DNA from 3 places in the Cumulibacter soli genome. Region 3 is predicted to be linked to each of the others. Evidence: riboswitches for the same ligand, from Rfam matches in the RefSeq annotation. Region 3 holds a riboswitch; each other region holds the start of a gene.
The links. A riboswitch is a leader RNA that binds a small molecule or an ion and turns the genes downstream of it on or off. The one in region 3 is predicted to bind cobalamin.
Positions count from the first base shown of each region.

Region 1 (10,583 bases), on a different contig from region 3:
GAGGGAGGCGAGGAGGTCGAGGACCTCGAGTTGATGCGCTAAATCAAGGAAGGTCGTGGGCTCGTCAAGCAGCATGACGTCGGGGCCCTGGGCGAGCGCGAGCGCGATCCATACCCGCTGGCGCTGGCCGCCAGAGAGCTCGTCGATCGGCATATCTGCCAAATCGTCGACACTAGTCGCGGCCATTGCGTCAGCAACCGCGACTTCGTCGTCCGCACTCCACTGCCGGAACCAGCGTTGATGGGGGTGGCGGCCCCGGCCGACAAGATCGGCGACGGTGATGCCGTCCGGCGCAATGGGCTGTTGCGGCAACAGGCCCAGGGTGCGGGCCAGGGTCCGCGCCGACATCTCGGTGAGTTCGACACCGTCCAACTGGACGCTGCCATGCTGCGGCGACAGCAGACGGGCCAAGCCCCGCAGGAGAGTCGACTTGCCGCAGCCGTTTGGCCCGACGATCGCCGTGATGCGACCGGCGGGCAGGCTCGTCGTCACCTGATCGACGACCCGCGCGTGGCCGTATCCCAGACTGAGCTGATTGGTGGTCACCGCGACTGACGCGGTGACCGGTGATCGCTGAGACTTCATCCGGCGGCTCCTATGCGGTGGGCGCGGGCGAGGAGGTAGAGCAGGACTGGCGCTCCCATGATTGCGGTCAGAACGCCGACGGGCATCTCTGAAGGCGCGAATAACAGTCGGCCCGCGAGATCTGCACCAACAACCACGAGTGCTCCGACAGCGGCTGAAGGCGCCAGAGCGACCTGCCGTTCAGCAAGGATGCGTCGGGTAATCTGCGGCGCCACCAACGCAACGAATCCGATAGGTCCCGCGGCTGCGGTGGCCATCGCAGCAAGGACCACGGCGAGCAGCAGCAAAGCCACCTTGCGGCCTTGGCCAGCGCCGGTCAGGGAGCGGGTGAGGTCGTCGCCAAGTTCGAGGAGCCGTAGGTGCCTTGAACCGACGACCAAAGCTGGGATCGCCGCTATCAGGGCAATGCCGATAATCGTCGCGTGCATGCTGCTGCGGTTGGCGAGGCTGCCGGTCAACCAGGCGGCGGCGCTCATGGCGCGGTGGATGTCCGAGCGGGTAAGCAAGTACGAGATAGCCGAGGAGAGCATCGCGGCGACGCCGATGCCCACCAGCACCAGCCGGAACCCGTGCAGTCCGCGCCGATAGGCGATGAGCACAATCATCATGGCTGCGACGATCGCACCAATGAGCGCGCCGACGACCAGCTGCGGGCCGCTGCCTCCCGCGATGAGCAGCACGATCAGTGCGCCCATCGCGGCGCCAGAGTTAATACCGATGACATCGGGACTGACCAGCGGGTTGGCGGCGATGCGCTGCAGGATGGCGCCCGACAGTGCGAACGCTGCACCGACGCCGAGGCCGGTCAGCGCCCTGGGCAGGCGATCGCCCAGCACAACATCACGTTCAATGAGCGTGCCTCCGCCACCGACGATGGTGATGGCATCGGACACCGAGATTGGGTACACCCCGAGGGTTAACGACGCCGTGGCGATGGCAACTGCTGCCGCGCCCGCGAGGATGGTGAGCAACACGGAGGCGCGACTGAGCCGGAACGAGACAGCGCCGCCTCGAACAGCCACTACGAGGGTGTCCCGAGTCGGTCCGCGACGAACCAACAACTTCATGTTCCAATCACCTTGCGATTGCGGACGAGGTAAAGGAAGAACGGTGCGCCGGCCAGTCCCGTGATGATGCCAACCTGAAGTTGTTCAGGTTGGACCAGAATGCGACCCAGGATGTCGGCTATCAGTAGCAGTGTGGGGGCGAGTACGGCGGTCCAGGCGAGCACCCAGCGGTAGTCCGGTCCGGTGATCATCCGTGCGATGTGCGATACCACCAGGCCGATGAACCCGACCGGGCCGGCGATAGCAGTGGCGCCGCCAGCGAGTAGGACCACTGCGAGGGCCCCCACGGCACGGGCGATCCATAAACGGGTGCCGAGGGTGCGGGCGAGATCGTCGCCCAGCGCCAGGGCATTCAGCGAACGGGTCAAGCCAACCGCCAGGACCATACCAACGGCGAGAAACGGCGCCACTGCGCTCAGCGTGTCGCTGTCCGCACGAGTCAACGACCCCACGACCCAGTAACGAAAGTCGTCCATTGTCGAGGCGTCTTGCAACGTGATCATCGTGGTGAATGCGCCCAGCAGCGCGGTGAATGCTGCCCCGGCCAGCGCAAGCTTCACGGGTGTGGCACCGCCCAAGCCGAGAGAACCTAGCGTGTAAACGAAGACAGCGGCGACGGCGGCACCGGCAAGGGCGAACCACACATAACCGGCGGCGGTAGTGATGCCTAGGCCAATCATTGCCAGGACCACCGCCAGCGCCGCGCCGGCATTGACACCCAACAGGCCAGGGCCCGCCAGCGGGTTACGGGTGAGGCCTTGCATTACCGCACCGGCGATACCGAGCGCCGCTCCCGCTAGTAGACCCGTCACCGTGCGCGGGATTCGGATGTAGCGAACAGCCCGCTCAACGTCTGTGTCCGGTGGACCCGTGACGGCGCCGAACACGTCGGAGAGGTTGACGGAGAGCGTGCCTAGCAGGACAGAAGCCAGCGCTACGACCACCAGCACCGCAACGGCAAGCAGGATGCCGAGCGAACGCCAGTGGCCGCTCAATAAACCGGCGCGAGGAACAGCAACGCGGGCAGCCGGGCGCGCGGCCTCGACCGGCCGCTCGGAAGCCGGCGCGGCCGGCATCACCGTATTGTCACTCCGCTGCATCTTGCTCGGCCTAATCCTCGCTGGGCGGGACCAAGTCGGGGTGCAGGAGCGAAGCCATCAGTTCGATCGCGTAGGCGACGCGGACCCCCGCCGCGCGGTCAGCAAACAGGAACGGATACACCTGCTCGCTCTGCACCGCCGACATACCTGCCAACGCGGGGTTCTGCATAAGCGTCTGCACTTCTTCCACGCCGTCCTCGCGGGTATAGGAGGCGTCGCAACACGTGCTGGTGACGATGACGTCGGGGTCACGGTCAATCAGCTCTTCGAGATCGATGTCCACATGGCGCTTATCGACGAGGTCGGCGAACGCGTTCACCCCGCCCGCATGCTCGATGATCTGGGTACCGAAGTCGATACCACCGGCGACGCGAATGCCCCCACCTTCGTCCAGCAGGACGATCGCGACGCTGGGCGTATCTACTCCAGCGAGCGCCTGCTCGACGGCGGCGATGCGTTGCTGCTGGTCCGCGATGACCTCCTCAGCGCGCTCCTCGACATCGAATAGGACGCCGAGGTCATTCAGGTCGTCGTAGATCGTTTCCACATCGACGGAAGCGGGATCAATCGCCTCATCGGAGAGCCCGTCTTCACTAGGACACAGCGGACTGAGGATCCAACTTTGGATGCCTAGTTCGGCCAGGCTTGCCCGAGTCCCGAAACCCTCATCACCAGCACCATCTTCGGTGAAGACGTTGTTATACCCCGACAGGATGAAGTCAGGCGCGGTGGCCAACATGGCCTCGCGGCTGGGCAGTTTCTCCACATACGGAACCTCGCTCTGGGCCTGCGTGTATTCCGGCAGCACCTGTGCATCAAGGAACGCGGTCTCGATCAGGCGATCGCTGATACCTAACGCGTGCGCGATCTCGATGGCCGGCTGATAGGCGGCGTATACGCGTTCAGGCGGTTCACTTACCGTGACGTCGATTCCGCAGTTCTCAACGGTGACGGCATCCGCGGCAGAGGATCGGTCGTTCGCGTTGGCAGCGCACGCGCTCGTGCCCACCAGGCCTAAACACGCGGCAACAACGGCGAGCCTTCGGTAATGAAGCAAAGTCATGCGACTATCCCTCTTTAGGTGTGAGTGTGGATGGCGCTTTATGCGGGTTCCTGCACCAGGTGTGGGTGCAGAATCGCGGCGACCATCTCGATTGCTTGGGCAGCGCGGATGCCGGCGCTGCGATCGGCTAACAGGAACGGGTAAACCTGATCGTTCTCGACCGCGGTGACGCCGGCGAGCGCGGGATGCTGCAGGATTGCCAGAGCGTCCTCGTCGCGGTTCTCGACGGTGTAACTCGGGTCGCAGCAGCTGTCGGTGAGAATCACGTCGGGGTCGCGGGAGATCAGTTCTTCGGCATCGACGATGATTTTGCGATCGGCATCGAGATCGGCGAAAACGTTCTCGCCGCCGGCGTGCTCGATAATCCGGGTGCCGAAGTCAGTGCCGCTGACAATGCGGAAGGTTCCATCTTCGAGAGCTCGGACGAATGCCACTTTGGGGCGATCTGCGCCGCTGACGGCTTCCTCCACGGCCGCGATGCGAACCTGCTGGTCCGCGATGATCTCCTCCGCCTGCTCCTCGACGTCAAAGATCACACCCAATCCGCGCAGGTCGTCATAGATCGTCTCGACGCTGACGTTCTGCGGATCAAGTGCCTCGTCCGACAAGCCATCCTCCGTCGGACACAGCGGGCTCAGGATCCAAGTGCGGATGCCCAAGTCGGCCAGGCTCGCCCGGGTGCCGAACGTGCCGTCCTCGGCGAAGGGATGATTGAAACCCACAAGGACGAAGTCCGGATCCATCGCCAGCAGACCCTCCCGACTCGGGAGGTCCTGGGTGTATTCCAGGTCCGCTTGGACTTGCGCGTATTCCGGCAGGATCGCGGCGTGCAACGTACTGGTAGCGACGAGTCGGTCGCTGAGCCCCAGCGCGTGCATGATTTCAATTGCCGGCTGTTCAGATGCGAACACACGCTCGGGCGGATCGCCAACGGGGACATCGATGTCGCAGTTCTCGACCGAGGCGCCCCCAGACGCTCGCGCCTCTGGGCTTGTTTCGGCTGAGCAGCTCGCTAGCGATGCAGCCACAGCCAAACACGCGAGCAAGACCCAGGGGCGACGTCGCCTGCCGAGAAGGTGGGATGAAGTAAAAGAAGCGTGCACGACTTCGCGCAGCCTTTCTCGGGGTACGCCGCCCCGACACTGAAAGGTACGAATGGGGCGAGTATCTGGCTCACGGGCACGTGTCTGTGCACCGTCTACAGTGGCGGTACCGCGCCGGATTCACACCGGCTTCCTCGGGTCCCATCGCAATGGACTCGTCGAGATTAGCACCCGGCAGTTTCCCCTAGTGTTGAGCGGGTCGCTACGCCCGAAGGCGCGCCGACGGTGATGTCGGCAGCAGATCGCTTTGACAGCAGCGTGACTACATCCGTTGGTGCACTGAACTGTTCGGGCTAGGGTCAAGTCATGACGATTTCACCTGAACAGAAGCAGGCCACCGACTGGCTGTTGAGCACCACACGCGCCGTCCGCAAACGTCTTGACCTTGAGCGCCCGGTCGAGCCCGAAGTCATCCTCGAATGCCTTCGCCTGGCCGTACAAGCCCCCACGGGCAGCAATTCCCAGGGATGGCGCTGGATGATCGTGACGGACGAGGCCAAGCGCGCCAAACTCGCCGAGTTCTACAAGGAAGTCGGGCGTAAGTATATGGCCACGAAGGGCCAGGAGGAGGCCGACGAGCAGACCGGACGCGTACGTAGCTCGGCTGCATACCTCGTCGATGTCATTGAGCAGGTACCGGCGCTGGTCATCCCTTGCATCGCGGGAAAGCCGGCAAATCTGGAAAGCGCCGCAGGATTCTTCGGCTCGATTCACCCGGCGATCTGGAGCTTCTGCCTAGCGCTGCGTTCGCGCGGCCTCGGATCGGTGTGGACGACGTTCCACCTGGCCCACGCGCAGGAAACCGCCGAACTGTTGGAGATCCCCGAGGGCTTCACGCAGGCGGCGATGCTGCCGATCGCCTACACCAAGGGCACCGACTTCAAACCCGCCGCCCGCGGGCCGATCGAAGACATCACGTTCTGGAACACCTGGGGCGAATCAACCCCGGCGTAATCCGGCCGCACTTGGCCATTCTGCGGGGCAGCGAGCAACGGTCTGGGCCGATTATCGTTACTCGCTCCCCCGCAAGTCGGCGTGCCGACGGCGCACTCGTCGTCGGTTTCGCGTGGGGGCTCAGGTGTAGGAAACACCGAGTCCGGCGCGCGCATCCGACTGGATGCCGTACTGCGGTATCGGGTAGCGGAATCCGTTACGGCCCAACGCATCCAGCCCATCGAGCATCCCCGGTAGGTACTCCGGCGGCAGCGCCAACAAGAGTTCGTCCTCGAGGACGCCGCCGTACCGACGCTCGGCGTAGCACGGGATCGACATCGACGGTTCCCGAGTCGCGAGCGCCCTCCCCCACGAGTCGGCGCACGATGACTCCCCGACGCAGGACCACTCAAACTTCTTGTAGCCCGACCACTGCAGCCCGTTGATCATCAGAATCGACTGTGCGGGGGTGGCATAAATCAGGACGACGTCCGGCGGGTCGAGTCGGCCGGAGGCTAGCGGTGACACGGCCATCGCCTCGTACAGGTTGTCGGGCACCGTATCCATCGCATGCTGGTGTCGCGACGCTTCCTCCTGATCGGCGAACCACACACCGGCCATGCGGTCGCCGGACAGCCACGACTCATCGCGCGGGTGCAATCCGATCACCGCACCACACTGTGGGCCGACGAGGTCGTCGTTGGTGATTCCTACGGTGAAACCGATCCGAGCTGCCTGCGCGACGATTTGGTCGGTCGTGTGGATCGCCTTCGGACGCCGGATCTTCGGCACAGCCTCCATCTCGGCGACCGTCGCGAACAGCTTCATCCCCACCGGCGTAGTACGCAGCCGCAGCAGCCGATTCAGGCGGTCGGTCAGCGCACTCCAGTCGGTTTCACTCGGTCCCAACAGCGCCGGCGGCTCATCCTGCGGTCGGCGACTCGGCATCGGGAGGTTCACAGGTTGGGCGGTGTCAGTCATTTGGCCACTCCTCACGTCCCACCCAGACTATGACCCAGACCACTACAGCCGACAGCGGGCCTCAACCCCGAGAACTGCGGTGGGTCCATCCTCGAATCGAGAATGGACCCACCTCAGCGTTCTGGTGCTACCTGAAGATCGACACCGTCACGAGTGTCGATGCGTTCACTCAGTACCCCGCGCAGTCAACCGCCGCCGTCGCGACGGCGCAGCCCGGCCCCACCGAAGCCCGACCGAGGTGCACGTTGACGTGATAGGCGCCGAGCAGATCAAGTACGCCCACCCTGATGGCCGACACATCGAACTGGCCCTCGGGCAACGTCGCCCACTCCTGCGGTTCAACATCGTTCGGATCGGACGTGTCGTTCTGCGCATTGATCGTCAGCGCGACGATTCCGCTGAGGAACAGCCCGTTGTAAAGGTCGCTGACCAGGTTGACGACAGGTGCGGTCAAGCCAGGCAACGCGTTGACCGCTCCGGTGACGACGGGGTCCAGAGTGTCGTTCACTACCGTCCCGACCAGACCGGCGGTACCACTCACAAGATTGCTGACCAATCCGGCAATCACCGTCCCAACCACGCCGTTCAGGAGATCCCCTACAAGGCCAGGCAGACCGGGCAGGACCTCGAAGCCTGCGGTGACCTCTTGCACGCCCGGATTCGGGCCGCTGTCAAGCAACTCGGCGAGGGTGCATCCCGGTCCCGCCGTCGTACTGCCCGTCGGGCGGCAGTCGACGGCGACCTCGATATCGCCAATCGGGAGGGTACCGAGAATCGTGGTGAGTTCAAGGTCAATGCGCACGCCAGCGGTGATCGTCGTCTGGCCGATCGCCGTGGTGATTGCATTCTGGACGTTCACGATCCAGTCGGCCAGCAAGGCGCTGACCCGATCGACCAACTCGTTGAGGACGCCGGGATCCGCCAGCGGATTGGTGTTCGGAGCGAGTCCGTTGAGTCCGTCGGTGTAGGTCCCCGGGTACGCCGCTTCCAGCAGCGCCGCCGTGTTGACCTGGACGGTGCCGTCGCCGAGGTTGACCGTGATCACGCCGCCGGTATCGGTGAGGGTGTCATCCAACAACGCCTGAACCCCGCTCAGGTCAACTGTGGCAGTGAGATCGGCGGTGATCTCACCGAGGCCGAGATTATTGGTCAGCGTGCCCAACAACCCCGTGACACCACTGACGAGGGAGTCGACGACGCCTTCATCGCTCGCGAGACCGTTGACCGTGCATTCGAGCAGTTTCACGGTGCTGAGCGGCGTATCGGAGCATTGCTCCTGCTCCGAGCCGCCGATAGCGCTCACCAACTCGCCGATCAGCGGCGTGGAGAAGCCAAGATCGGCGGATGCGGCGAGATACTCGCGGTTGACCGTGTCGGGGTCCGATCCCCAGAGGTAGTCACAGGTCGAGTAGCTGGCGCGCCCCGCAACGGCGCCAAGTTCCAAGGTGAGATCTGCGACGTTGGACAGCAGCGTGCCGAGTCCCAGGTCACCGAGCAGGTCAGAGTTTAGGATTTCGGAGAGTTGCAGTGTTGCCAGGTCCGGGTAGTCGCCGGTCTGTTCGTGCGACAGATCGATACCACCGGAATCCGTGATCAACCCACTGGCGCCGACCGCGGTGCCATCGGACTGTGCTTGACCGAACTGCCCCACGACACCGGTCGAGGCATCGGCCGGTAGTTCCAGCAGCCCAGTGAGGTCGAGATTGAGCAGGCTCAGCACTTCGGCGGACAGCGGATCGGCGTACGCGTCAGGCAGACCGCTGACGGGCGTGCCGGCGGTCTGCACCATCGAGCGGGACCCATCGTTGGTCACTTCTACGCGTTCTGCCTCGGCGATGCTGTCGAGATTGATGTCCAGCAGCGAACCGCTGAGGAACCGCCCCTCGGCTCGGGTGGCGAACTGGCCAGCCGGCTCCACACAATCAAGGGTGCCGACCCCATCTGAGTGCACCCACTCGGCGTCGTTCCACGTCGCGTTGGTCGCTACCAGGGTCTGCGCGAGGAGCGCGGACGTCGTCACCATCGTCGCGGCGAGCACAGTGGTGCCGCGACCTCGCAAGACGGACCGGGGCTTGGTGAAGATCTTCATGATTCCTTCCCGGGCTCACGCCGCAGCATGACGAGTCCGGAGCCGATTCCGATGGCACCGATGGCAAGTAGGGCCAGGGCACGGACATCCGCACCCGTTGACGCGAGGGAGTCCGTCGGTGGCGTTCCCGTCGACCCGGGACCCGCTGGGGGTGCTCCGGTCGGCGGCGTACCCGTCGGTGGCGTACCTGTCGGTGGCTCACCGGGGTCGTCCGCCCCGGACGCGTGGAAGCCGACGAAGATGTCGGCGCTGGCGCCGTCGTCGTAACTCGCATCGTCCGGTAGCGACAAGGTGACCAACACCTGTTGCGGATCAGTCGGGGTGATTTCGCCGAGCTCGTAGAGAGCGCCCGCGGACGAGACCGCGCTGAGCGACGTGACTGCGAGAATCTCACTCTGCTCACCGTCGCACGCAGGCTCTGTGACCGAAGGATCGTAGTACTCGCCAGAACAAGCGCTAACCGCGACGAGCAACTGGTCCTGCTCGATCAGTTCCCCGCTGGCATGCATTTCGACGGTCAGCGCCCCACTCGGCGCGTCGTCGAGTTCTGCCTGGATCAGCCAATGGGCACTCTCGCCGGGAGCGAGCTCGACGTGTAAGGGACCGCGGTCATCGACAGCGAGGTGCAACAGCCCGGGCACGCCCGTCTCAGTCACATCCTCGAACGCGGCCCAAGCACGATCAACCGTCATGACTGCGCCAACCGCGAAGACGGCGGTCGATAGCGCGAGTACCCCGAACGTGGCGGCGCGCCATTTCGCCCGAGCCCCCTTGGGGCGCATTGGGCGTGCGTCGTTCGCCGTCATCTGTTAGCTCCCAAGATTTCGTGGGCCAATTCCGCCGAGGAATCAGCCGGATCCGTACCGGCACGGTCCGCGCTGCTGGGATTCGCATCGTCGTCCGGCGGAGGATCTGTGGATCCGTCCGATTCGGCATAAGCGGAGTCTTCCGAATCCGGTATCTCCCGGGCCGGCCAGAATGCCCAGGTGGTCAGCGCACCGACCAGCAGGATCATCAAGCCCATCCCGATAGGTGTCTTGAGCCAGGTGAGTACCGCACCGGCGTTCGCGAGTGAGAAGACCACTTTCTTCGCGTCGGTCACTACGTACGGCTCGAAATCGGCCACATCGTTGTCATCGCCCTTGAGCACGAGCTCGCGCGCGTTGTCCGGGATCCCGTCCGGCGTGGTGGCTTCCTCAGGGGTGCGCACCTCCACAACCCGGTGTGTCACCGGAAGTGACTCGCCCGGACGCTGCACGGTGACGACGTCGTTGACCTTGATCTCGGACGCCTTGACGGGCATCGCAACCGCGATTGCACCCTGCGGCATGCTCGGCGCCATCGACCCGGTCCGGAACGTGATCAGGCTGGCACCGGTCGTCGCCGCAAGCACGAACCAGCAGACGAGACCAACTGCTGTCGCGACGATTAGCGTCGTGACAGTAGCTCCGATGATCTTCTTGATCATTGCGGTCGGTCCCGTCTGCTGGTTCGGCTAGTGCGCTTCAGCGCGCAGTATTTACGCGTCGACGGATTCGGAAGCGAACTCCCAAGCGGGGGCGATGGTGAGGCCCTGCAAGGTGTCAGCCGCGTCATCCGGCAGCGTGAGCACGAAGCAGTAGTGCTGAGTGGAGCCGGACTCCGCTGCCAGGTCCTGCGGCG
Region 1 covers NZ_SMSG01000005.1:319,484-330,066, reverse strand. The annotation lists gene E1H16_RS12945 (ABC transporter ATP-binding protein) at 1-585, opposite strand, end outside; gene E1H16_RS12940 (FecCD family ABC transporter permease) at 582-1,652, opposite strand; gene E1H16_RS12935 (FecCD family ABC transporter permease) at 1,649-2,728, opposite strand; gene E1H16_RS12930 (ABC transporter substrate-binding protein) at 2,763-3,815, opposite strand; gene E1H16_RS12925 (ABC transporter substrate-binding protein) at 3,854-4,843, opposite strand; cobalamin riboswitch at 4,958-5,108, opposite strand; gene E1H16_RS12920 (nitroreductase family protein) at 5,225-5,872, shown strand; gene E1H16_RS12915 (DUF169 domain-containing protein) at 5,993-6,832, opposite strand; gene E1H16_RS12910 (choice-of-anchor G family protein) at 7,002-8,921, opposite strand; gene E1H16_RS18435 (hypothetical protein) at 8,918-9,727, opposite strand; gene E1H16_RS12900 (signal peptidase I) at 9,724-10,389, opposite strand; gene E1H16_RS12895 (SipW-dependent-type signal peptide-containing protein) at 10,441-10,583, opposite strand, start outside.
Region 1: another riboswitch for cobalamin. It lies ahead of E1H16_RS12925 (ABC transporter substrate-binding protein); the one in region 3 lies ahead of E1H16_RS11160 (ABC transporter substrate-binding protein).

Region 2 (10,583 bases), on a different contig from region 3:
TCGTACGTCGAGGTTGATTCGATCGACGAGACGCTGGCCAAGGTCCGCGAAAGCGGCGGCGCGGTCGTCGTCGAGAAGTCGCCGATCAGCGAAACGAGTTGGTCCGCGGTCTTCAGCGACCCCGATGGAAACCACATCGGTCTATACGAAGGACACACCGACGGGGGCTGAAGGCCAGTCCATCCGACCCGCACCGATTCGCTGGGACACTCCGTTCCCGGTCGGTCACCGATGGAGTGAGCCCCTGACTGAGCGCCTGGAGCTGCCGCTTGACGCGCGGGTCGGTCAGTGGTCGCCGACGTGTGCGTATTGTGTCTGGCCGTTCGTTGGGTCCTCCTGCATCGCCCGTCGGTCCGTTCACCGCAGGTGGCGGGTGGGAGCGTCGACGAACCCTACCCGCCACCTGCGCAGTTATTCGTCTCCGATGCGCGAAATGTCGGCGTCGTCCAGGCCGTCCTCGTTCATGTCGCGATGTCGGGCCTTGCGCGCATCCCACCGCAACATGATCGCTGCCGCGGTCGCCGCAATGAGTGTGCCGAGCAGGATGCCGAGCTTTCCGGCGTCGGTATGTTCGGTATCGGGGAAAGAGAGTTCAGCGATCAGCAGCGAAACAGTGAAGCCGATCCCGCATAGCAGGCCAACTGGCAGCAGGTCACGCAGTCCAATCGCGTCCGGCAACCGCATGGGCGTAAGTTTCGTGAGCAATGTTGCCGCTCCGAGCACCCCGATCACCTTGCCGAGCACGAGGGCGACCACGATCGCAATCAGAACCGGTTCGCTGAGTACATCACCTATTCCGTCGCCCGCAACGAAGGTCACTCCGGCAGCGAAGAAGGCAAACAGCGGAAGGGCAATGCCGGCCGAAAACGGTCGCACGATGTCGTCGTACCGGTGGGTTCTCGGCGCCGACTCACCATGGATGGGCTTAGCGGCGAGACTCAGGCCCATCAAGACCCCCGCGATCGTGGCGTGTACGCCCGACGCGTGCATGAAACTCCACGCGACGACGGCGATCGGAAGCAGAATCCACCACCGCGCGAACTTCGATCGCGCGACGAACGCGAACGCGGCCACGCAAACCAGAGCGATCGCCAGCGAAGTCAGACCGATCGACTCGGTGTAGAACGCCGCGATCACGATGATCGCCAGCAGGTCGTCCACCACGGCGAGGGTCAGCAAGAAAGTACGCAGGCCCCGTGGCAGACCGCGACCGAAGATGGCCAGGACGGCGAGCGCGAACGCGATGTCGGTGGCCGTGGGGATGGCCCATCCGTGTAGCGCCGATGCATCACCGAGCGCGGTCACCATCACGACGTAGAGGACCGCAGGCACGGCCATCCCGCCCACCGCCGCGATCATCGGAACAGCCGCTTCGCGCGGGTTGCTGAGGCTACCGTCGACGATCTCGTGCTTGAGCTCGGCGCCAACGATGAAGAAGAAGATCGCGAGTAGACCGTCAGCGGCCCAGGTCGCGAGGTCGAGGTTCAGGTGCAGTGCAGCGGGGCCGACGGTGTACTCGGCGAGAGAGTGGTATGAGTCTCGCCATGGCGAGTTCGCCCAGATGAGGGCGAGTGCTGCCGCGCTCAGCAACAGCAGGCCGCCGATGGTTTCTTTCGTTACCCATGCGCGCAGTCGCGCCACGGGTGGCATTTTGGTCGTGGACATACATCCCTATGGAGTTGGATCTGCAAACAGGGTTGTCCGCAGAACGTCGACCAGGCTTCCCGACACACCGGAGAGTAACTCTAACGTGGCGCGGGCTACCGGATCGGCGGGGTGCGCCGGCGAAGGCGCAGTGGCACCGGGAGGCGCGGTGTCATCGGGGACGCACGGTGTCATCGGAGTGGCGCAGTCATGTGTTCCGGTGATTCGCCGGGCGCTCACCATGATTCCGGTGAGCAATAATGCTCACACCGCTCGACCGGTGGCGGGGAGCAGTGGTCTGATGGCACGGTGCTGCGCATCGTTTTTCACACGCCTGAAATCCCGCCGAACACCGGCAACGCGATCCGACTGGCGGCCTGCACGCCGGCGGAACTGCACCTCGTTGAGCCGCTGGGGTTTTCGCTGGAGGACAAGCAGTTGCGACGAGCGGGCCTCGACTATCACGATCTCGCGCGGGTATTCATTCATCCGTCCCTCGATGCCTGCTTTGCTGCGCTGGACGCAGGCCAACCGCAGCCGCCGCGGGTATTCGCCTTCACCAGTTCGGCGACCACCGTTCATTCGAGCATCGAGTATCGACCGGACGATGTATTGCTGTTTGGGTGCGAGTCTGACGGTCTGCCAGCGGAAATCCTTGCGCACCCGCGGCTGAACGATCGGCTCCGGATTCCGATGCTCGCGGGGCGACGGTCGCTCAACCTCAGCAACAGCGCGGCGATCGTGGTGTACGAGGCGTGGCGGCAACTCGGTTACCCGGAATCGCTGTGATCCCGACCGAATCCGCGCACGTGGGATTCACCGCAGGCTCCCAGAGACGAGGCAGGTGGGTAGTCCACGTGCCTGCCCGCTCGGGGCCTGCGATGAACCGCAGTGCCGAGTTCGTTACCGGCCGGCTATCAGCATCTCCGCGAAACCGGCGACCTTCAGTTGCAGATCCTCGATCCGCCGCACGCGTGCGGCGGCCTTGTCGTAACCCTCGTACGGCGCTGGCGGATCGTTGCGCGCATTGCGTGAGCACTCGAAATCCCGGCAGATGAGCGTGCCGACGGTGTCACCGCGACGTCCGGCGGGGCCGACGCGCTTGGCGCTGAAGAAAACGACCTCGTTGAGCAGTCGCACGTCTCGGCACCAGTTGCACATGGCGCGCGTTCGTGGTGGCGATGCGGCGGGTTTGAGCGCGATGCCGACGGGGTCGGCGTCCAGTCGCGGAAGTACGACGTACGCGCGTCGGGCGAAGGTCGAGTCGCGCCAACCGAGGTAATCGAGGTCGTCCCAGTCGTACTCGGTGAGATCGTCGAAGCCCTCCGGCAATGACATCTCTTTCACCTCGCGGCGTGAGGCGTTCACGAAGGAGGAGCGGATGAGTTTTTCGGTGAGTGGTTGCATGAGTAAGCCTTCCGATGGTGCGCCCGCGGCGCGCCGGGTGTGAGGGGTCGCCAAAATAGCCGTGCTGGGCAGCGGACTGCGGGCACGGCCGGGGCGGCCTAGCTACTCACCGTCGGCGAGGGCTTCGCCGACGACCTCCTGGCGTTGGGAGTACAACTCGCGGAAACTCACGGATCCCACCGTACGCTTTCGGGCCACTGGATGCGGATCGAATTTCGAGCGGTGGCGTCGCGCCCGCCCTTCGGGGCGAGCCCGTCTCGATCGCGGGGGCTTAGGGTAGGGAGATGACGCTGTGTATCGCGCAGGACTCCGAGGCCGACCGACTGCTGTCCGAGAATCCCTTCGCCTTGCTGACCGGAATGCTTCTGGATCAGCAATATCCCATGGAGCACGCTTTCCGTGGGCCGCGCAAAATAGCGACTCGAATCGGCAGCTTCGATCCGCACACGATTGCCGCCTATGACCCGGCCGAGTTCGAAGAGTTGTGCGCGACACCGCCTGCTATTCATCGTTACGGCCGATCGATGGCGCGCCGCGTCCAACAGCTCGCTCAGGTGATCTGCGACGAGTACGACGGCGACGCCGCGTCAGTCTGGGAGGCGTCGTCCAGTGCCGCAGACCTGCTCAAGCGGTTGCAGGCACTGCCGGGGTACGGCGAACAGAAGGCGCGGATCTTCGCCGCGCTGTTGGGCAAGCAACTCGATCACCGCCCATACGGCTGGCGCAAGGCGATTGGTCCGTACGCCGAGTCCAACTCGCGCCGGTCAGTAGCTGACGTGACCGGTCCCGAGTCATTGCAGCAGGTCCGCGACTTCAAGAAGGCCGCGAAGGCTGCCGCTAAAGCAGCGAAGTAGCCGCGGCGGACGCTCTGCTAGGGTGTCGTCTGCCAGTCGAGGGAATCCGGTGAGAGACCGGAGCTGACGCGCAGCGGTATGGGTGACGGGCCAGGTGTAAGGCCACTGGACGACAGTCTGGGAAGGTGCCTGGTTCGAAGGATTCCGAGCCCGAAAACCTGCTGGCTCCCCGTCGGCACCCGCCAATGGGCTCCATGCGGGTCCCGCGCTACCGGACCCCTGAGCACGAAAAGGTTCGCTATGCGCGCCCGTCACTCCCTGTTGTCATTCCTGGCTGCCACGCTGTCCGTGGCCACGCTCGTCGCATGTGGATCTACGGGCGAGGATGGCCCGTCCGAGGCCGCCGACGCCGGATACCCGGTGAGTATCGATCGATGCGACCGCACGATCACCGTGGAGAATCGCCCCGAGCGGATCGTGTCGCTGAACCAGGCGTCGACGGAAATTCTGTTGTCGCTCGGGGTGGCCGATCGAATGGTGGGAACCGCGAGTTGGACCGACCCCATCCTGGACTCGCTGGCCGACGAGAATGCGAAGGTCGAGCGGTTAGCCGACCAGGCGCCGTCGTACGAAGCGGTGCTCGCGACCGAACCCGACCTGATCACCGCGTCGCTTTACAACACGTTGAGCGAGGGCGGCGTCGCCACAGCCGAACAGTTCGCCGACCTCGGCGTCCCGGCATATCTGTCCGCCGTCGAGTGCGAAAAGTCCGACTTCGGCGGTGGGGACGGTGCCCGCGACGAACCGATCACGATGGAATCGATCTATACCGAGATCACCGACCTCGCGACGCTGGTCGATGAGCAACAGGCCGGTCAAGACCTGATCGACGACCTCGCGGACAGGATGGACGCCGCCGTCTCGGCCGCACCCGACGTCGACGGTGTGACGGTGCTGTACTGGTTCGCGAACTCCGAGTCACCGTACGTCGGTGGTTGTTGCGGTGGGCCGGGAATCGCCACGCATGCCCTCGGCCTGACGAACGTGTTCGAGGGCCAGAATGCCGAGTGGCCGCAGATCGGTTGGGAGGCCATCGCGGACGCCGATCCTGACGTCCTGGTCATCGGGGATCTCACTCGTAAGAGCCAGACAGCCGAGACGGCCGCGGCCAAGATCGAGTATCTCGAATCCAATCCGGTCACGAAGGAAATGACCGCGGTGAAAGAAAAGCAGTACGTGACGGTCGCGGGAGCGGAACTGAACCCATCCATCCGCACGGTCGACCTGGTGGAGCAGATGTCGGCCGGTCTCGTCGAACTTGGCCTTGCGAAGTAGTGATCGGTGGCAGCCGGTGGAGGCACCTGGGTTGGCCCGTCGGTCTAGCGGGGCTCCTTGTCTCGATTGCCGTGGCGACAGCGATCGGGCCGTCCTCATTGGGTCCGTCCGACGCGTTCGCCGTCGTGGTGGAGAAGCTGGGCGGGCCTGATTCGGGGTTGAGCAGGATCCGACAGGGCATCATCTGGGATCTGCGGCTACCGCGGGCCGCACTGGCCGCTGCGTGCGGTGCCGGGCTCGCGCTGTGTGGTGTCATCCTGCAGTCGCTGCTGCGCAACCCGCTGGCCGACCCGTTCGTACTCGGGATTTCCTCGGGAGCCTCGATGGGTGCGGTGAGCGTGGTCGTTCTCGGCGTCGGGGCGGGCGCGGCATCGTTGGCTTCCGGCGCTTTCGTCGGGGCGTTGGTCGCGTTCGCCCTAGTTCTTGCGCTCGGCCTACTCGCCGGTGGCACGACCGACCGAATGATTCTCGCGGGAGTTGCTGCGACCCAACTGTTTTCTGCGTTGACGTCCTTCATCATGTTTACCGCCGCGGACGCCGAACAGACCCGCGGGGTGCTGTTCTGGTTGCTCGGTTCGCTCGGGACTGCGTCCTGGCGAGACGTCGCGATATGCGGGGCCGTCGTACTCGCAGGGATCTGTGTGTGCTGGCTACTCGCCGGATCGATGGACGCATTCACTTTCGGGGAGGACTCGGCGGCATCGCTGGGTGTCTCGGTGCAGCGAACGCGCATCGTGCTGCTGGTGGTCACTGCACTGATGACCGCCGTGATCGTGTCGTCGTCCGGGGCAATCGGCTTCGTGGGATTAGTGCTGCCGCATGCCGCGCGCGCGTTGATCGGCTCGCGCCATCGTTTACTCGTTCCGGTGTCGGCGCTGCTCGGCGCGATCTTCTTGGTGTGGGTCGACGTCGGCGCGCGGACCATCATTGCTCCGCAGGAATTACCGGTCGGAGTGGCGACCGCGATCGTGGGTGTACCCGCGTTCGTCATCGTGATGCTGCAACGCCGGAGGCGAGCGTGATGATTCGAGGCAACAACGTGTCATGGGGCGTGCGCGACAAGGTGATCGTCGATGGTGTCACGCTCGCCGTACGCAGGGGCAGCACCGTGGGGTTGCTCGGGCCGAATGGTTCGGGCAAATCCTCGCTCCTGCGTGTGATCGCGGGACTTAGGCCAGCCTCGTCGGGCGTCATCACCCTCGGTGACGATGACCTTGCCGCGCTGTCGAGGCGACAGATTGCTCGGCGCATGGCCGTCGTGGACCAGGAGGTGACGACCGACACGCAGCCGACGGTGCGAGATGTGATCAGCCTCGGTCGGCTACCGCACCGCGCACCGTGGTCGCCGTCCTCGAGCGAGGACAGGGCCATCGTGGACGGTGCGGCAGCGTCGACGCGTACGTCCGAATTACTTGACCGCCCGTATTCGACGTTGTCCGGCGGCGAGCGGCAACGCGTGCAAATCGCTCGCGCACTGGCGCAGCAACCGTCCGAGCTGCTGCTTGACGAGCCGACCAATCACCTCGATATCCGTCATCAACTTGAACTGCTCGAACTGGTGCGAGCGGCCGACACGACGACGCTAGTTGCGCTGCATGACTTGAATCTGGCCGCGGCCTACTGCGACGAGGTGGTGGTGATGTGCGGCGGTCGCGTCCGTGCTGCTGGTCGGCCGAGGGATGTGCTGACGGCTGATCTCATCGCCGATGTCTACGAGGTTGACGCTGCCGTGTCGGTGGTCGACGGCGTCGCGCACATCCGCTTTCTCGGGGTGCTTTCGTAACGTCGCCGTTCTCGATCGTGTGAGGCGCGAGTCTGGTCGGCGTACGTCACATTCGAGGTGGGTACCGCGACGCGGCGACTAGTTGTACCGTCAATCGAGTCATGCAAGTTTCAACTAAAGGACTTTGTCTTTCATGTCAGATACCCGTGTCGTCGCCCTCGTGGGAAGCCTGCGCGCTGAATCGGTCAATCGCCGCATCGCCGAGCACCTGAAGGCCAACGCGCCCGAGGGCGTCACCGTTGAGATCGCGAACGGTCTCGGTGACATCCCGTTCTACAACGAGGAGATCGACGTCGAGCCTGCCCCGGCGGCAGCGCAGGCCCTGCGCGAGCAGGTCGCGGCGGCGGATGCCGTTCTCGTGCTCACGCCCGAGTACAACGGCACCATGCCGGCCGTGCTGAACAACACCATCGACTGGCTGTCGCGTCCGTATGGTGCGGGCTCGCTCTTCGGTAAGCCGTTTGCCGTCGTCGGTTCGGCGGCGAGCTCGTTCGGTGGCAAGTGGTCGCACGATGACACTCGCCGTTCGGCGGGGATCGCTGGCGCTGTCGTTCTGGACAACGTCGACGTATCGCACAGCCATTCCGAAATCGACCCCCTCGAGGACGTAGAGATCGCAGGCCGCTTCCTCGCCGCGCTCACCGCCCTCGCGGAGCACCAGCCCGAAGCGGTGGCGTAACCCGCCTCCGACCATCTGGCGTAACTACTTCCGATCCCGCGGAGCGGTCAGCAACTCGTGTGCTGGCCGCTCCGCGGAGTCATCTGTGCGGGCGTTACCGCGGAGTCATCTGTGCGGTACCGCGGGTTTATCTGAGCTGACGGTCTCGCCCCGTTATCGCATCGGGCGCCACAGCAGTAGGCCCGAATCGATGATGGGCTGCACGTACGGCCGCAGCGTCTGAAAAATGTCCTCGGCGTCCGCTACGCCATCCCACACCGACGCGGCCGCGTCATCGGTCTGCGCCTCGATCAACTCATACAACTCGACGCCGGCATCGGTCAACAGATAGTCGTCGGCCTGCAGCAGCCCGCGGGTGCGCAAAGCGTCGGCCGCCGCCTCCCAAGCATCGTCGTCCCACGATCGCGACTTCTGCACCGACGCGAGGCCGCGGGCGCGCTCCTGTGGCGCCGTCAACGGATCCGAACCGTGGAAGATGAGCACCTCGGTGGGTGCCAAGTTGTGCGCGACCAGGATGTCGATGTGTGCGTCGCCGCGCCATTCGCGCATGGTCGCAGTGTGCTGCCACAGCGCAACATGCGGCTGCAAGTCTCGTTGCAGTACGGCGTTCGCGCCGCCGAGCGGCCGACCGGCGGAAATCGCTCCCGCGTAGATCTCGCCGAGACGGTTCGCCATACGGGCGATCGTGTCATCGTGGATCCGGTCGCCAAGGATGTCACGCAATTGGCGATCCACGATCGTCTCTCGCGCGGTCAGCAACTCGTCGATCGACAGTGCCTCGGTCGCTTGCGTCCAGCCCTTTTCAATGACCGCAGGATTCCAGTTATAGAAGGCGCTCGTGACCACTGCCGGGGCACAATTACCCATCGGCGCGGCGCGGAAACCGACGTACGACGCGTAGAAACGCATCGAATGCACCTGCGCAACCTCCGTAGCGCGATCGCCCCAGTACGTGATCAGGTGCATCGGTTCGAGTAGCAGGTAGGCAGCGCGCGAGATTGCCCGAGTGTGCTCGTCGTAGCGAAAGGCCATCTGGATTCCTCTATGTAGGCGGTATCTGGGCCAAGCCAACCATGAGGTCACCGCCGGTCGTCAAGAGTGATGGACTCGCGGCGGCGGGCGCTGCGCTCGCTGGAGCCGCTCGTGGCACCCGCCGGATCGCTACCTCGCCATCGGGTCCATCGAGATGATCTGCCACCCGTGCCCGTCCAGATCGAAGAAGGAGCGGTCGTACACGGCTCCGCTCTCGTCGGTGTCTCCGGCGCTAGCTCCCGCCGCGAGCGCCCTCCCGACGAGTGCATCGACGGCGTCGCGACTATCAACGCTCAGGCAGATCACGCAGCCGCTGGTGCTCTGCGCATCGATGACGTTCTTGCCCAGCAGCAGCGTCTGGTAAAAGTCTCGCTGGATCAACATGGTCGATATCGAGGCGCCCAGCCGCACCAAAAGCGCCCTATCGTTGCTCATTCGCTCGTCAAAGGAGTAGCCGATAGCGGCGAAGAAATCGCGGGATCGCGCGACGTTGACGACGGGCAAGTTGACGATGATCTGAGTGTGCATGGGAAGCCTCCCCGGCCCGCGGCGCCACCTATTGGAGCCGTCTTCATGGTTGACGGCGCCAGCGCGTCGAACTCATCGGTGCGCCGAGGTATTTCATGCGCAACGCGGTCGGCGAGGACCGCGGGAAGGCTCGCCAAGTTAGTACAGGTAGTCCTCGCCGCTGGCGCGTACCGTGACATCACTCAGCGAGATCCCCCAAGGCTGATCGATCACGTGGACGACAGCGTCCGCCAGTTCCTCCGGTTTGATCAGCCAGTAGCCAATGGAATCGACGTCCGTCAATTCCGCCGGTAGCGATCCGTCCATCAACTGACCGACATGCTCGGCGTACTGTGCTCCGCGCTGACCCACCAGCCCGAAGATGGCTTGGTCGTTCACTACCCAACTCGCCAAGTTGGTGCCGGTGATGCCGGTTGGCTTAATCGTGGTGACTTTGATCTTGCCCTTCGACTCGATCCGCAGCGAATCCGACAGCACAGTCACGGCCGCCTTTGTCGCGCTGTACACGCCCGACCCGGCGATGCCCGCATTGCCGTAGATCGACGAGATGTTCACAACCTGACCACGGCCCTGTTCGATCATCTGGTCATACACTGCGGCGATCCCGTTCACGACGCCCTTGAAATTGATATCGATGCAGGCGTGCCAGCGATCGAGCGCTTGCTCGTGATCAGCGAAGTACGCCAGTGGCATCACGCCAGCGTTGTTGACCAGTACGTCGATCGCGCCGTACGCCTCGATGGCCTGCCGCGCGGCATCGCGCATCGCCGCCGCGTTAGTGACGTCGGCGACGATATCGAGCGCCTCCTGGCCGCGCGAACGGATGCCCGTGAAGACCTCGGCGAGGCCGTCAGCGTTGACATCGGTACCCACGACGCGTGCGCCGCCGCTGGCGCACTTCTCGGCGATCAACCGGCCAAATCCGCTGCCCGCGCCGGTGATCATGATGACCTTGCCCTGCAAATGTGTGCTCACGCCGCTCCTAAACGATGTTGATCTTGTCGTGCCCGGCGCTCACTCGTTCACGCGAACCAGTAATGCCGACCGCCGGACACCAGGGGTCTCGTTGATTCGCGGGGCAGTGCGTAACGCAAATTGACCGAGAGCGTTACGCACTGTCCCGCAGAACCGGCCAATGTCAGGTGATGTGGCGTGACGCGGCACGCCCGGCCACCCGCCCGCTGAAGATGCAACCGCCGAGGAAGCTGCCCTCCAACGCGCGGTTGCCGTGTACGCCGCCCCCGCCGAAACCGGCGACCTCGCCCGCGGCGTACAACCCGTCGAACGCGGAGCCGTCCTCGCGCATCACCTGCGAATCGAGGTTGGTCTCCAGCCCGCCGAGGGTCTTGCGGGTCAGGATGTGCAGTCGTACGGCGATCAG
Region 2 covers NZ_SMSG01000012.1:12,471-23,053, forward strand. The annotation lists gene E1H16_RS18050 (VOC family protein) at 1-171, shown strand, start outside; gene nhaA (Na+/H+ antiporter NhaA) at 412-1,665, opposite strand; gene E1H16_RS18060 (tRNA (cytidine(34)-2'-O)-methyltransferase) at 1,954-2,433, shown strand; gene E1H16_RS18065 (FBP domain-containing protein) at 2,548-3,051, opposite strand; gene E1H16_RS18070 (HhH-GPD-type base excision DNA repair protein) at 3,336-3,905, shown strand; cobalamin riboswitch at 3,922-4,085, shown strand; gene E1H16_RS18075 (ABC transporter substrate-binding protein) at 4,146-5,180, shown strand; gene E1H16_RS18080 (FecCD family ABC transporter permease) at 5,180-6,202, shown strand; gene E1H16_RS18085 (ABC transporter ATP-binding protein) at 6,202-6,963, shown strand; gene E1H16_RS18090 (NADPH-dependent FMN reductase) at 7,097-7,642, shown strand; gene E1H16_RS18095 (SCO6745 family protein) at 7,796-8,674, opposite strand; gene E1H16_RS18100 (VOC family protein) at 8,804-9,202, opposite strand; gene E1H16_RS18105 (SDR family oxidoreductase) at 9,341-10,177, opposite strand; gene E1H16_RS18110 (FAD-binding dehydrogenase) at 10,341-10,583, opposite strand, start outside.
Region 2: another riboswitch for cobalamin. It lies ahead of E1H16_RS18075 (ABC transporter substrate-binding protein); the one in region 3 lies ahead of E1H16_RS11160 (ABC transporter substrate-binding protein).

Region 3 (10,583 bases):
TCGCGAGCCAAGCCGGACGCCGAGGTGATTCATGTCGGCAAGATCCCGCGAGGCGAGTTCACGCCGCAGGAAGCCATCAACGAGTTGCTGGTAACGCGTGCGCGTGCAGGGCTTCGAGTGACCCGGCTCAAGGGCGGGGACAGTTTCGTATTCGGCCGCGGTGGCGAGGAGTGGAACGCGTGCGTCGCTGCAGGCGTGCCGGTGCGGTCGATACCTGGTGTTAGTTCGTCTATCGCCGCGGCCGAATTGATCGGTGTGCCGGTGACGCATCGCTCCCTTACCCAAGGATTTATCGTCGTGTCTGGGCACGTCGCTCCCGACGATCCACGTAATACGGTCGATTGGGGAGCGTTGGCGCGATCGGGCCTGACGATCGTGGTGCTGATGGGTGTGGCGGTACTCGACGCCATTGCCAAGACCCTGATCGCCGCGGGAATGCCGGAGCACACTCCCGCGGCGTGCATCGCCGACGCGAGCATGCCGAGCCAACGATCGGTCACCTCCACGCTGAGCGAGATCGACCGGACGGCGTCCGACGCAGGGGTGGGTGCGCCCGCGGTGACCGTCATCGGTCCGGTCGTGTCCGCGCTCGCGCGATGAGCTTTCGCCGCACTCGTCCCGCAGCGTCAACTCGCGCTCGAGTTCGGCTAGGTGCCGCGTTCGGAGCCGGTCCGCCGCAGCGTGCGCGGACCCTCGATGCGGTGAGCATCGGGTTGCTGGCAGGCTTCACCGCTGACCGACTGCTCGGCGACCCACAACGCGGCCATCCCGTGGCCGGGTTTGGGCGGGTAGCGGCGGCGCTACAACGCCCGCTGTATCGCGATTCCAAGATCAATGGTGCGGCGTACGAGGCGGTACTAGTCGGCGGCGCAACCGCCCTCGGCGCCGCCCTGTACCGGGGGCCGGTGTGGCTTAGAGCGGGCGTTACTGCCGCTGCGACCTGGGCGGTACTCGGCGGGCGGACCCTGGAAAGCGAGGCGCGCGCGGTGGCTCACAGCGTCCAAGGCGACGATCTCAGCACGGCGCGTCGTCGAGTGCGGTCACTCGTGGGACGTGACCCGAGCAACCTGAGTGGCGATGAGCTCGCGCGAGCGTGCGTGGAATCGCTCGCGGAGAACACGTCGGACGCGGTCGTCGCTCCGCTGGTGTGGGGTGCTGCAGCGGGCGTGCCCGGATTACTTGGATATCGCGCGATCAACACCCTTGATGCGATGGTTGGTTATCGCTCGCCGCGCTGGGCGCGATTCGGCTGGGCCGCGGCTCGAGTGGATGACGCGGCAAATTTCGTTCCCGCGCGGCTGGCCGCGGGCCTGACGGCCCTATTGTCCGGGCGGCCTCGGGAGGTGCTGGCCGTCGTGCGACGCGACGCACGGCAGCACCCCAGTCCCAACGGCGGGCGGATAGAGGCGGCGTACGCCGCGACGCTCGGAGTCCGCCTCGGTGGCAGCAATACGTACGGCGGGGTGATCGAGGACCGCGGCGTGCTGGGCGACGGTGCGCCGGTCCGCGTCGCGGACGTTGATAGAGCCGCTCGACTCGGCCGTCGTCTGTCGGCCGCGTCGCTCGCGGTCTGTGTGATCTCGCGCATCGTCGTTCGTCGCCTCGCCCGCCGGTAGCACGGGTCACGGCCGGTCACTGACGTCGAGAAGCCATACGCGGCAACGGCGAAAGAGACTGCGACACGCGTCAACCGACTACCGCGGACAGCGCCTCGTGCAGTGTGGGAACCTCGAGGACCCCAGCGGGCGCCTCGGGACGCCCCACAACCACGACCGGTACCCCCAACGACGCTGCGGCGTCCAGTTTCGCGGAGGTGTAAGAACCGCCGGAATCCTTCGTCAGCAGCACATCGACTTCGTGCTGGCGCATCACGGCCAGTTCCCCATCAACGCTGTACGGCCCCCGATCGAGGAGTACCCGCCACGCCGTGGGCGGGGTCGATGACAGTGGCTCAACTACCCGGACCAGCACCGAACGCGACGCCCACGGCTCGAGGAAATGAGGCAGCGTCTGACGGCCCGTTGTCAGGAATGGTTGCGATCCAAGCTCCTGCGCGGCAGTGCGAGCCTCATCGTAGGACCGAACCCACGTCCATGATGCTGAGTCCGGCCGGGCACGCCATCCAGGCCGGGCGTACCGCACGAACGGTACGCCCGCGGCATCCGAGGCGTCGGCGCCGTGCCGAGTCATCGTCTGGGCGAACGGATGGGTGGCATCGATGACATGGGTGATGCCGTCAGTCTGCAGAAATGCGGCGAGTCCTTTGCTACCGCCGAAACCGCCGATCCGGACCTCGCCCGCAGGCAACCGCGGATTCTGTACCCGGCCAGCCAATGTGGAAATCACCGGGACGCCGAGGTCGACCAGTGCCGCGGCCAGCCCACGCGCTTCGGCGGTGCCGCCGAGAATCAGCACTCTCATTGATCCTGCTCCAATGGTTTCAACCCGTGTCGGGTACGCGTTGAAGTATCGCCTGCGAGGGGTGTCAGATGTGTGTGCACCCGATGCTCTTGTCCACGGAGATCAGAAACGTGGTGCACAGCAGCACGTTCGAGCGGTCAGTCTCGGATCGATCGAACGTGTACACGGCTGTGAACTCGTCTGACTCATAGTCCGGGATCGATGCGGAGTCGCCGACCACTTCGCCGACCGACGCCATCTGACCGGTGGTGTCCGTGAGGGTCGGAACCACCTGACCCGTGCTCAGTCCAGGCGCACTGATCAGGCTGGTCACCCGGAACTCGACGAGCATCCACACCGGGTCGTCGGCTGCCTCGTACGGCCAATGAGGTTCAGCTTCTTCGGCGGGCGCGTCATAGGCGACGTCGAGCAACTCCATCGCGTAGTACGCATGGCAGAACACCTCTCCCGGGGACGCGGGGCTCGCGAGCGGGTGGTCGGCACACTCATCGACGATCGCAGGAGTCTGCGCGCTCGTGGCCTCGGCGTCCGACGTCGGCGCTGATTCGTGCGAACTATGTGGCTCGTGCGATTCATGCGAACTGTGCGACTCAGAATGGCCACTGCCGACGTCAAGATCGTCGCTGGCCCCGCAACCAGATATCAGCAGGGCAAGCGAGGCGAGTACCGCGATGGCACTGGCTGCTCGGCGCATGTCCCGAACATACCGGTCCGGTCACGTCGTAGCCGACCCATAGCCATGTGCGGAGACGCCAGGCTCCCGCGAGGTCGCGGGGCCGGTGGTGGCGCGCCTAGGGTTGGGGTATGGGAAGAACCGATCGCGCCAGTCTCCTCATTCACGTCGACCGGGATGAGGTGTTCGCGGCGCTGGCCAGTCGTGATGCGCTGCAGACCTGGCTGCCTCCGAAGGGGATGCAGGGTCGGTTCGAGCAGTTCGATATGCGCGAGGGCGGCTCATACCGGCTGGTGTTGACGTACGAGGATGCGTCAGGTGCGCCCGGCAAGACATCCGTCGACTCGGACGTGGCCGACGTTCGCATCTCACAGATTGTTCTCGGTGAGCGCATCGTGCAGGAGATTGACTTCGACTCCGATGACGCAGCGTTTCAGGGAACCATGCAGATGGAGTGGAACCTGCGCAGTGTGGAGGAAGGGACCGATGTCGAGGTGGTGGCTCGGAATGTCCCCGACGGGGTCCGTGCACGTGACCACGCCGAAGGGATCACGTCGTCGCTGACGAACCTTGCCACCTACCTGGAGCCGTGACAGCTGGCGGAGGATACGAGACCCCGTCGCTGCGCTCCTCCTCGAATCACTGTGCCGTCTACAAACGATTGTGGGCCGGACACTTCGTGCCCGACCCACAACCGTTGGCGGAGGATACGAGATTCGAACTCGTGAGGGCGTGAACCCAACCCGCTTTCCAAGCGAGCGCCATAGGCCTCTAGGCGAATCCTCCACGCGGCGCGATGCCGCGACACACAAGGTTACCGGTACTGGTGTCCGCACCGCACGCCAGGTAATAGTGAGATGGGCCGCGGCCGCGGTGTCCGCCGTGAGCGCTGCTATTGTTCACTTGCTGCGGTGTACGGGAATTCGGTGCAATGCCGAAGCGGCCCTCGCCACTGTAAGCAGAACTGACTCGAACCTCGATCGGCGCGCTTGCGCCGGAAGTCACTGGATAACCACATCCGGGAAGGCTGTTCGAATCGGACTTCGGCGTACCTGCCGGAGATTCTGTGAGCCAGGAGACCGATCGCAGCGATCCGATGCATTCCACGAGGTTCTGGAAAGGCGGCTCGCATGCGCGTTCCGTATGTACGTTCAATTCGTCGATTTAGCGCCGGGGCACTCGCCGTCGCACTCGTCCTGGCTGGGACCGCGTGCGGAACGAGCGATCCCGGGCAGCAGGATGGCGAGGACCCCACGTCGCTGACGCTGGCGACCAGTTTCCCCATCGATGACGTAGACCCGATGACGAACGGGTTCTGGTTCATCGAGTTCGGCGCTGCCGAATTGCTGATGCGGCCCGTACTCGCCGCCGAGCCCGAGCCATGGCTGCTCCAAGATCTACAGAACGTCGACGAACACACCTGGGTGTTGACCCTGAACGAGGGCACCGCGTTCCAGAACGGGAATCCGCTCGACGGCGAGGCGCTCGCCGCAGTGATGAACTATGACCTGGAGAACGTCCCCGGTCTTAAACCGTTGGCTGGGACGACGGTCGAGGCGACCGGTGAACGCGAGGTCACCGTGACCACCGCGGAACCGACCCCGAATCTGCCGTACCTGCTCGCCGACGAGTCGAAGTTCGTCATTTTCGACCTGGCCGCGTACGAGGCTGCGGACGAAGACGTGGCCAAACTCGACGATGCGCAGATCTACACCGGCCCGTACGTCGTCGACACGCTCGATCCGCAGACCATGACGATGAGCGCCGACGATGACTACTGGGGCGGTACGCCGCCGCTGGAGACGGTCACGGTCAAGTTCATCGAAGAGGCGCAGTCACGCATTCTTGCCGTGCAGAACGGCGAAGCTGACCTCGCGTTGTACCCACCGACCGACTCTGCCAAGAGCATCGAGGGCCGCACCGATGCGTACTGGATCACGGGTACGCCGAAGGGCCCAACTTTCCAGTTCCGAATGAATCAGAAGACCGGTGTGCTGACTGACGGCGACGTGCGCCAGGCGCTGCTGGCGGCGATCGATTACGACGAGATCGCCGACGACGTGATGAATGGTCTGTACGAGGTTTCGAACGGTATGTACTCGCCGCAGGCGCCGTACTACCAGGACATGTTCGATACGGATCTCGACAAGGCTGAACAGCTGCTGGATGATGCCGGCTGGGCCGAGGGTGCGAATGGCACCCGCAGCAAGGACGGTGAACCGCTGGTCCTGAACCTGCTGACGTTCCCGCAGCAGCCAGATTCAGAAACGCTGGCGTTGGCCGTGCAGGCTCAACTCGGGGACATTGGTATCACCGTCGAGATTCAGCAGGTCCCGGACATTGATGAGGCCGAGCAGGACCCGAACGTGAACTGGCAGCTTGCCCCGCACAGCAACGGGACGACGTCATTCTCGGGCGATCCAACGACGACCCTGCAGAGTACGTTCGCCAGCGATGGCGACGGCAATCACAGTGGAATCAAGGACCCGGAACTCGATGCGCTGATCGACGAGTACGCCACCACGATGGACCCGGAGGCTCGCAATGCGGTCCTCGGCGAAATACAGACCGTGATCGCCGATAACGCCTACATGGGCTGGCTCGGCATGCGGATCCCTGGCATCGTGGCGGGACCCGCGTGGCAGGACTACGAGATCCCGATGGCGAACCTCTGGGTCGGTTTCGAAACGACGCCGTAGCGATGCTGGTAACCCTCGCGCGCAGGGTGGGGATCGCTGTCCTCACCCTGCTTGCCGCGAGCGTGATCATCTGGAGTCTGCTCTTGCTGGCGCCAGGAGATCCGGCTGGTGGGGTGTTGCGAGCGCGCGGCATCCTCGAGCCAGACGCGGCGCAGATCGCCGCGATGCGAGCCGAACTCGGACTGGACGGCAACCCGATCGGGCGCTACTTAGATTGGCTGGGCACTGCGTTACAGGGCGACTTCGGGGTGTCCTGGCGATCCGGTAGATCGGTGATGAGCGAGTTCGCGACGCGACTGCCGGCGACCCTGCGGTTGACGGCTGCAGCTCTGGTAATCGGCATCGTGATGGCGCTCGTGATCGGCATCGCTTCGGCCGCGGCACCGCGCCGCTGGCCCGACCGGGTCGGGCGTGTCGTATCGCTCGCCCTGGTCATCGCCCCTGGCTTCCTCGTCGGCCTGATCATCCTCAATGTCCTGGTGCTGCAGTTGGGACTAGGTGTGATCGTCAGCGACGGCACCTGGGGGACGGTCGGCTGGCCGGCCTTCACTCTCGCGCTCGGTTCCGCCGGCTATTGGGCCAGGATTCTGCGCGCATCGATTCTGGAGGCGCAGTCATCCGCCTATATGCAGGTGTGTCGCGCGCGCGGCATCAGTCCGACGCGGCGCATGTTCACCCATGCCTTGCCGAACGCCGCCGGCCCATTCCTGACCGTCGTGTCCCTGGGCGCGGCCGGGTTGATCGGCGGGGCACCGATCGCTGAAAGCGTGTTCACCTGGCCTGGTGTCGGCGGCTACACGATGCAGGCGATCAACGCCCGGGACCAGCCGGTCATCGCGACGTTCACCATGCTGGCGGTACTCATCTACGTCATCGTGAGCCTGCTCATCGACCTACTCCTTGCCGTGATTGATCCGCGGCTGCGTGGACATGGGCTCAGCCGCCGCCAGCTACGCCTAGCGTTGCGCGATGCCGCCCGCACCGAGCAGACCGAAAGTCGCGAACTGGAGGTGAGTCGATGAGCCTGGCCGTGAACCAGATCGCCGATATCGTCGATGAACCGCGTGCTGCACGCGAGCTAGCACCGAAACTATGGGCCCGCCTGCGGCGCCACGGCGGCTTCCGCGTCGGCGCAATCGGGCTGCTGTTGTTGTTCGCGATCGCGCTGATCGGACCGCTGCTCGTCGGTGATCCGAATGCCACCGATTACCGCAACCAACTCGCGCCACCGTCCACAGCGCATTGGCTTGGTACCGACGGTAACGGCCGTGACCTGTTCGCGCGGACCGTGCACGCCGCAGGGGTCTCGACGTACGCCGCGGTGATCGTTTTCGTTATCACCACGGCCATCGGACTCGTGCTCGGAGTGTCCTCTGGGCTGATCGGTGGGTGGTACGACACGCTCGTGTGCCGACTTTGCGACATCATGCTCGGCTTGCCGTCGCTCATTCTCGCGTTGGCTATCGTCGGCGCACTCGGCCCAGGATTCGGCAACCTGATCCTCGCCATGTCACTGACCGGCTGGGCCGGATTGACCAAACTGGCGCGGACCCTTTCCTTGGGGGCGAGACACCGACTGGACGTCGTCGCGGCCCGAATGGCCGGCGTCGGCGGCGTGCGGATCGCGATGACGCACGTGCTGCCTGGCGTTTTCTCGCACACCCTGATCGCGGCGACTCTCGGCTTCGGCGAAACGATCCTCGCGCTCGCCGGCCTGTCCTTCCTTGGACTGGGGGTACAACCACCGACAGCCGAATGGGGCAGCATGCTCAATGAGAGTCGCCTCGACCTCACGGTTGCGCCCTGGCTGTTGATTGGGCCGGGCGTCGGGCTCATCCTCGCGGTCGCGAGCGTCACGTTGATCAGCGACGCGTTGCGCGATTGCGCCGACATCGCGGAGACCGCATGACCTCGACAGCCCACGCGATCCGCCGCAGGACTCGGGAGACGACATGAGCCACAAGAGCGACATGTTGCGGATCGAGGACCTGACGGTGACCTATCGCGGCGGCTACCGTGCCCTCGACGGAGTGAGTCTGACGGTCGGCTGTGACGAGGTGGTCGCGCTGGTCGGCGAATCGGGTTGCGGTAAGACCAGCACGCTACGGACCGTACTGGGGCTGCTGCCAGCGGGCGCACGCGTCGCTGGAGCGATCGAGCTGGACGGCCAACCGCTGGCGGGGCTTCGAAAGCGGGAGCGCTCGGCGGCGCGCGTCCGCGCCGGCTACGTCACGCAGGATCCGTACTCGGCATTTGATCCGCTGCGGACGGTGCGTCACCACATCCTTGAGCCGCTGCGACCGGCGGGCGTCGAGATCAGTGAGGTCGCCGTACTGGACGCGCTGCGCTCGGCGGGTATCCCCGACGCGTCGGAGCGGTGGACGCAGTATCCGCATCAGTGGTCCGGCGGGATGTTGCAACGTGCCGATATCGTCGCGGCCGCACTGCTGGAGCCGTCGGTCACGCTCGCGGACGAACCCACCAGTGCGCTGGATGCCGAACTTGCCGACGACATGATGCATCTGCTTCGGCGTTCCTCGAAGGGGTTGCTGTTCGTCACGCACGACCTGGACCTCGCCGCGCGGCATGCCGACCGGATCATCGTGCTGGACGGCGGCCGAATAGTGGAGGAGGGCGCGTCGGGCGCCGTGATGGCGCGACCGCGGGCGCGGCGGACGATGCAACTTGTGCAGTCTGCGGAGATCCGTGCGACTGCTCAGCCAGCAGTGTCGCCGGATGACAGTGCACTGCAGGATCGTGTCGTTGCCCGCCTTGATCGGGTAACCAAGCGATACGTGACCCGTCGCGGTGTGCACACAGCGGTAGCCGGCATCGACCTGACGGTGCATCCCGGCGAGATAGTCGGCATCTGTGGCCGTTCCGGTTCCGGCAAGTCGACCCTGCTGAGACTGTTGGGCGGGATTGAGGAACCGGATTCCGGCACGGCGACGCGCGCCGGCGAACCCGGCAACGTGCTTCCGATCTTCCAGGATCCCGTTGGCTCGCTCGATGCCCGCTGGCCGATCTGGCGCTCCATCACTGAGCCGATTGCCGCGGCAGCGCGCCGCGACGGCGTACGCCCGCCGCATCGCGCACGGCGTCGTGAGCTCGCCGCAAAGGTCCTCGCGGACGTCGGACTCGGCGATATCGATCCGGATGTGTATCCACGCGGCTTGTCCGTCGGACAATGCCAGCGTGTCGCGATCGCGCGAGTGATCTGTGCGCAGCCGGCGCTGATGATCGCCGACGAGCCGACCTCAAGCCTGGATGTCACCACGGCTACGGAGATCGGAAAGTTGCTACATCGGCTGCGCGAATCCGGCACCGCGCAAGTCATTGTCAGCCACGACATCGCCTTCCTGCGCTACGTGAGCGACCGCATCTATCGAATGGCCGACGGAAGCTTGACGCAGGAGCACGCGGACGCGCCCGTGGAGGAGCAGACGGGGAGTACGGCGCCGCGACGCGAAGATCAGGTGGCTCGCGCATGACCGGGCACGCGGATGAACTATGGGCTGAATTGCTTAGGGTGCTGCCGACCGACACGCTGGTAAGGGCGGCGCCTGCCGTCGAGATCCCAGCGACGTGGTGTCTGGATTCCGACTGGATACAGGAGCAGATCCGGCTTCGCGGCGATATCTGGGGAATCGATGACAGGTTCGTGCTCGGCACGCTTTGGTGGTACTCGGCCAGTACCTGGCTGGTGATGCCTGCAGTGACGAGTTGGTACGTCACTGGTCGCGCGCTATCGCCACGACTTGAGGACACGCGGCTGTTCCATCGCCCGGACAGCAGGATTCCCGGATCACGATCGGTCTCGATCGGCCCGGAGCCGATTGCTGATGTCGCTGCACTGCTAGGAAATTCGCTAGCGCAGGTAATCGACGTACTCGCCGCGATCATCGGTAAGGGAGAACGTCGGCTCTGGTCGTTCGCGGTCGATGCGATCGTGGGTCGGCTGTTGTGGGCCGGTCAGCTCACCGGTCGTACGGCGGAGGTCCTGACCAGTGCGGACCGGTTGATTTCTCAAATGGGTCGTGCCCTGGGCGTGACGCTGCCCGCACCACGGCTGACCACGACACCGACGGGCGAGTCGCATCTGCGACGGGGGTCATGTTGCCTGCTTTATCGGGTGCCGGCGGAAGCCAAGTGCAGCACGTGTCCGCGCCAGCTGCCACAGGAGCGGCTGGCCCGCCTAACCGCCGCCGGGGCCCGTCCCAAGCGTTGATAACGTCAGTTGTTCGTCGGCGCTGCATGTACGTATCGCGACTAATTGATGAGCCACGCTAAGTATCGATCATCCGATAAGGCAGAATCGCGAACATGACGAAACTTGATGCCGCCATCGTCGGTCTCGGGATGACCGACATGGGGAAGGTGTACGGGCGAACAGGTACCCAGTTCGCCGTCGAAGCGATCGGAAAGGCTGCCGCTGACGCCGGGCTCAAGGTCAGCGATATCGACGGTCTGCTGGTGAACTACGGACTCACCCGGGCCGTTGGCATGCCGCTGGCCGCGGACCTTGGGCTGCGGAATCTCTCGGTGCTCTCCGAGATCCAAGCGTACGGATCTTCGGCCGGCGTAATGGTGATGCAGGCCGCGGCAGCCGTCGCGTCCGGGCAGGCGACCGCGGTCGCCTGCGTGTTCTCCGATGTGCCGCTCACCGAAGGAAAGCGCGCCGGAGCGACCTACTCCGACCCGAAGAACCGCCTGCATCCCGGATTCCTCGGGATGCCGGCCGGTGGCGGGCTGCTCGGACCGAACGTGGGGTACGCCCTGGCCGCTCGCCG
Region 3 covers NZ_SMSG01000004.1:389,089-399,671, reverse strand. The annotation lists gene cobA (uroporphyrinogen-III C-methyltransferase) at 1-600, shown strand, start outside; gene E1H16_RS11185 (cobalamin biosynthesis protein) at 597-1,616, shown strand; gene E1H16_RS11180 (cobalt-precorrin-6A reductase) at 1,687-2,421, opposite strand; gene E1H16_RS11175 (hypothetical protein) at 2,486-3,115, opposite strand; gene E1H16_RS11170 (SRPBCC domain-containing protein) at 3,226-3,687, shown strand; tRNA gene E1H16_RS11165 (tRNA-Ser) at 3,793-3,880, opposite strand; cobalamin riboswitch at 3,987-4,196, shown strand; gene E1H16_RS11160 (ABC transporter substrate-binding protein) at 4,225-5,793, shown strand; gene E1H16_RS11155 (ABC transporter permease) at 5,796-6,815, shown strand; gene E1H16_RS11150 (ABC transporter permease) at 6,812-7,702, shown strand; gene E1H16_RS11145 (ABC transporter ATP-binding protein) at 7,746-9,284, shown strand; gene E1H16_RS11140 ((2Fe-2S)-binding protein) at 9,281-10,021, shown strand; gene E1H16_RS11135 (thiolase family protein) at 10,117-10,583, shown strand, end outside.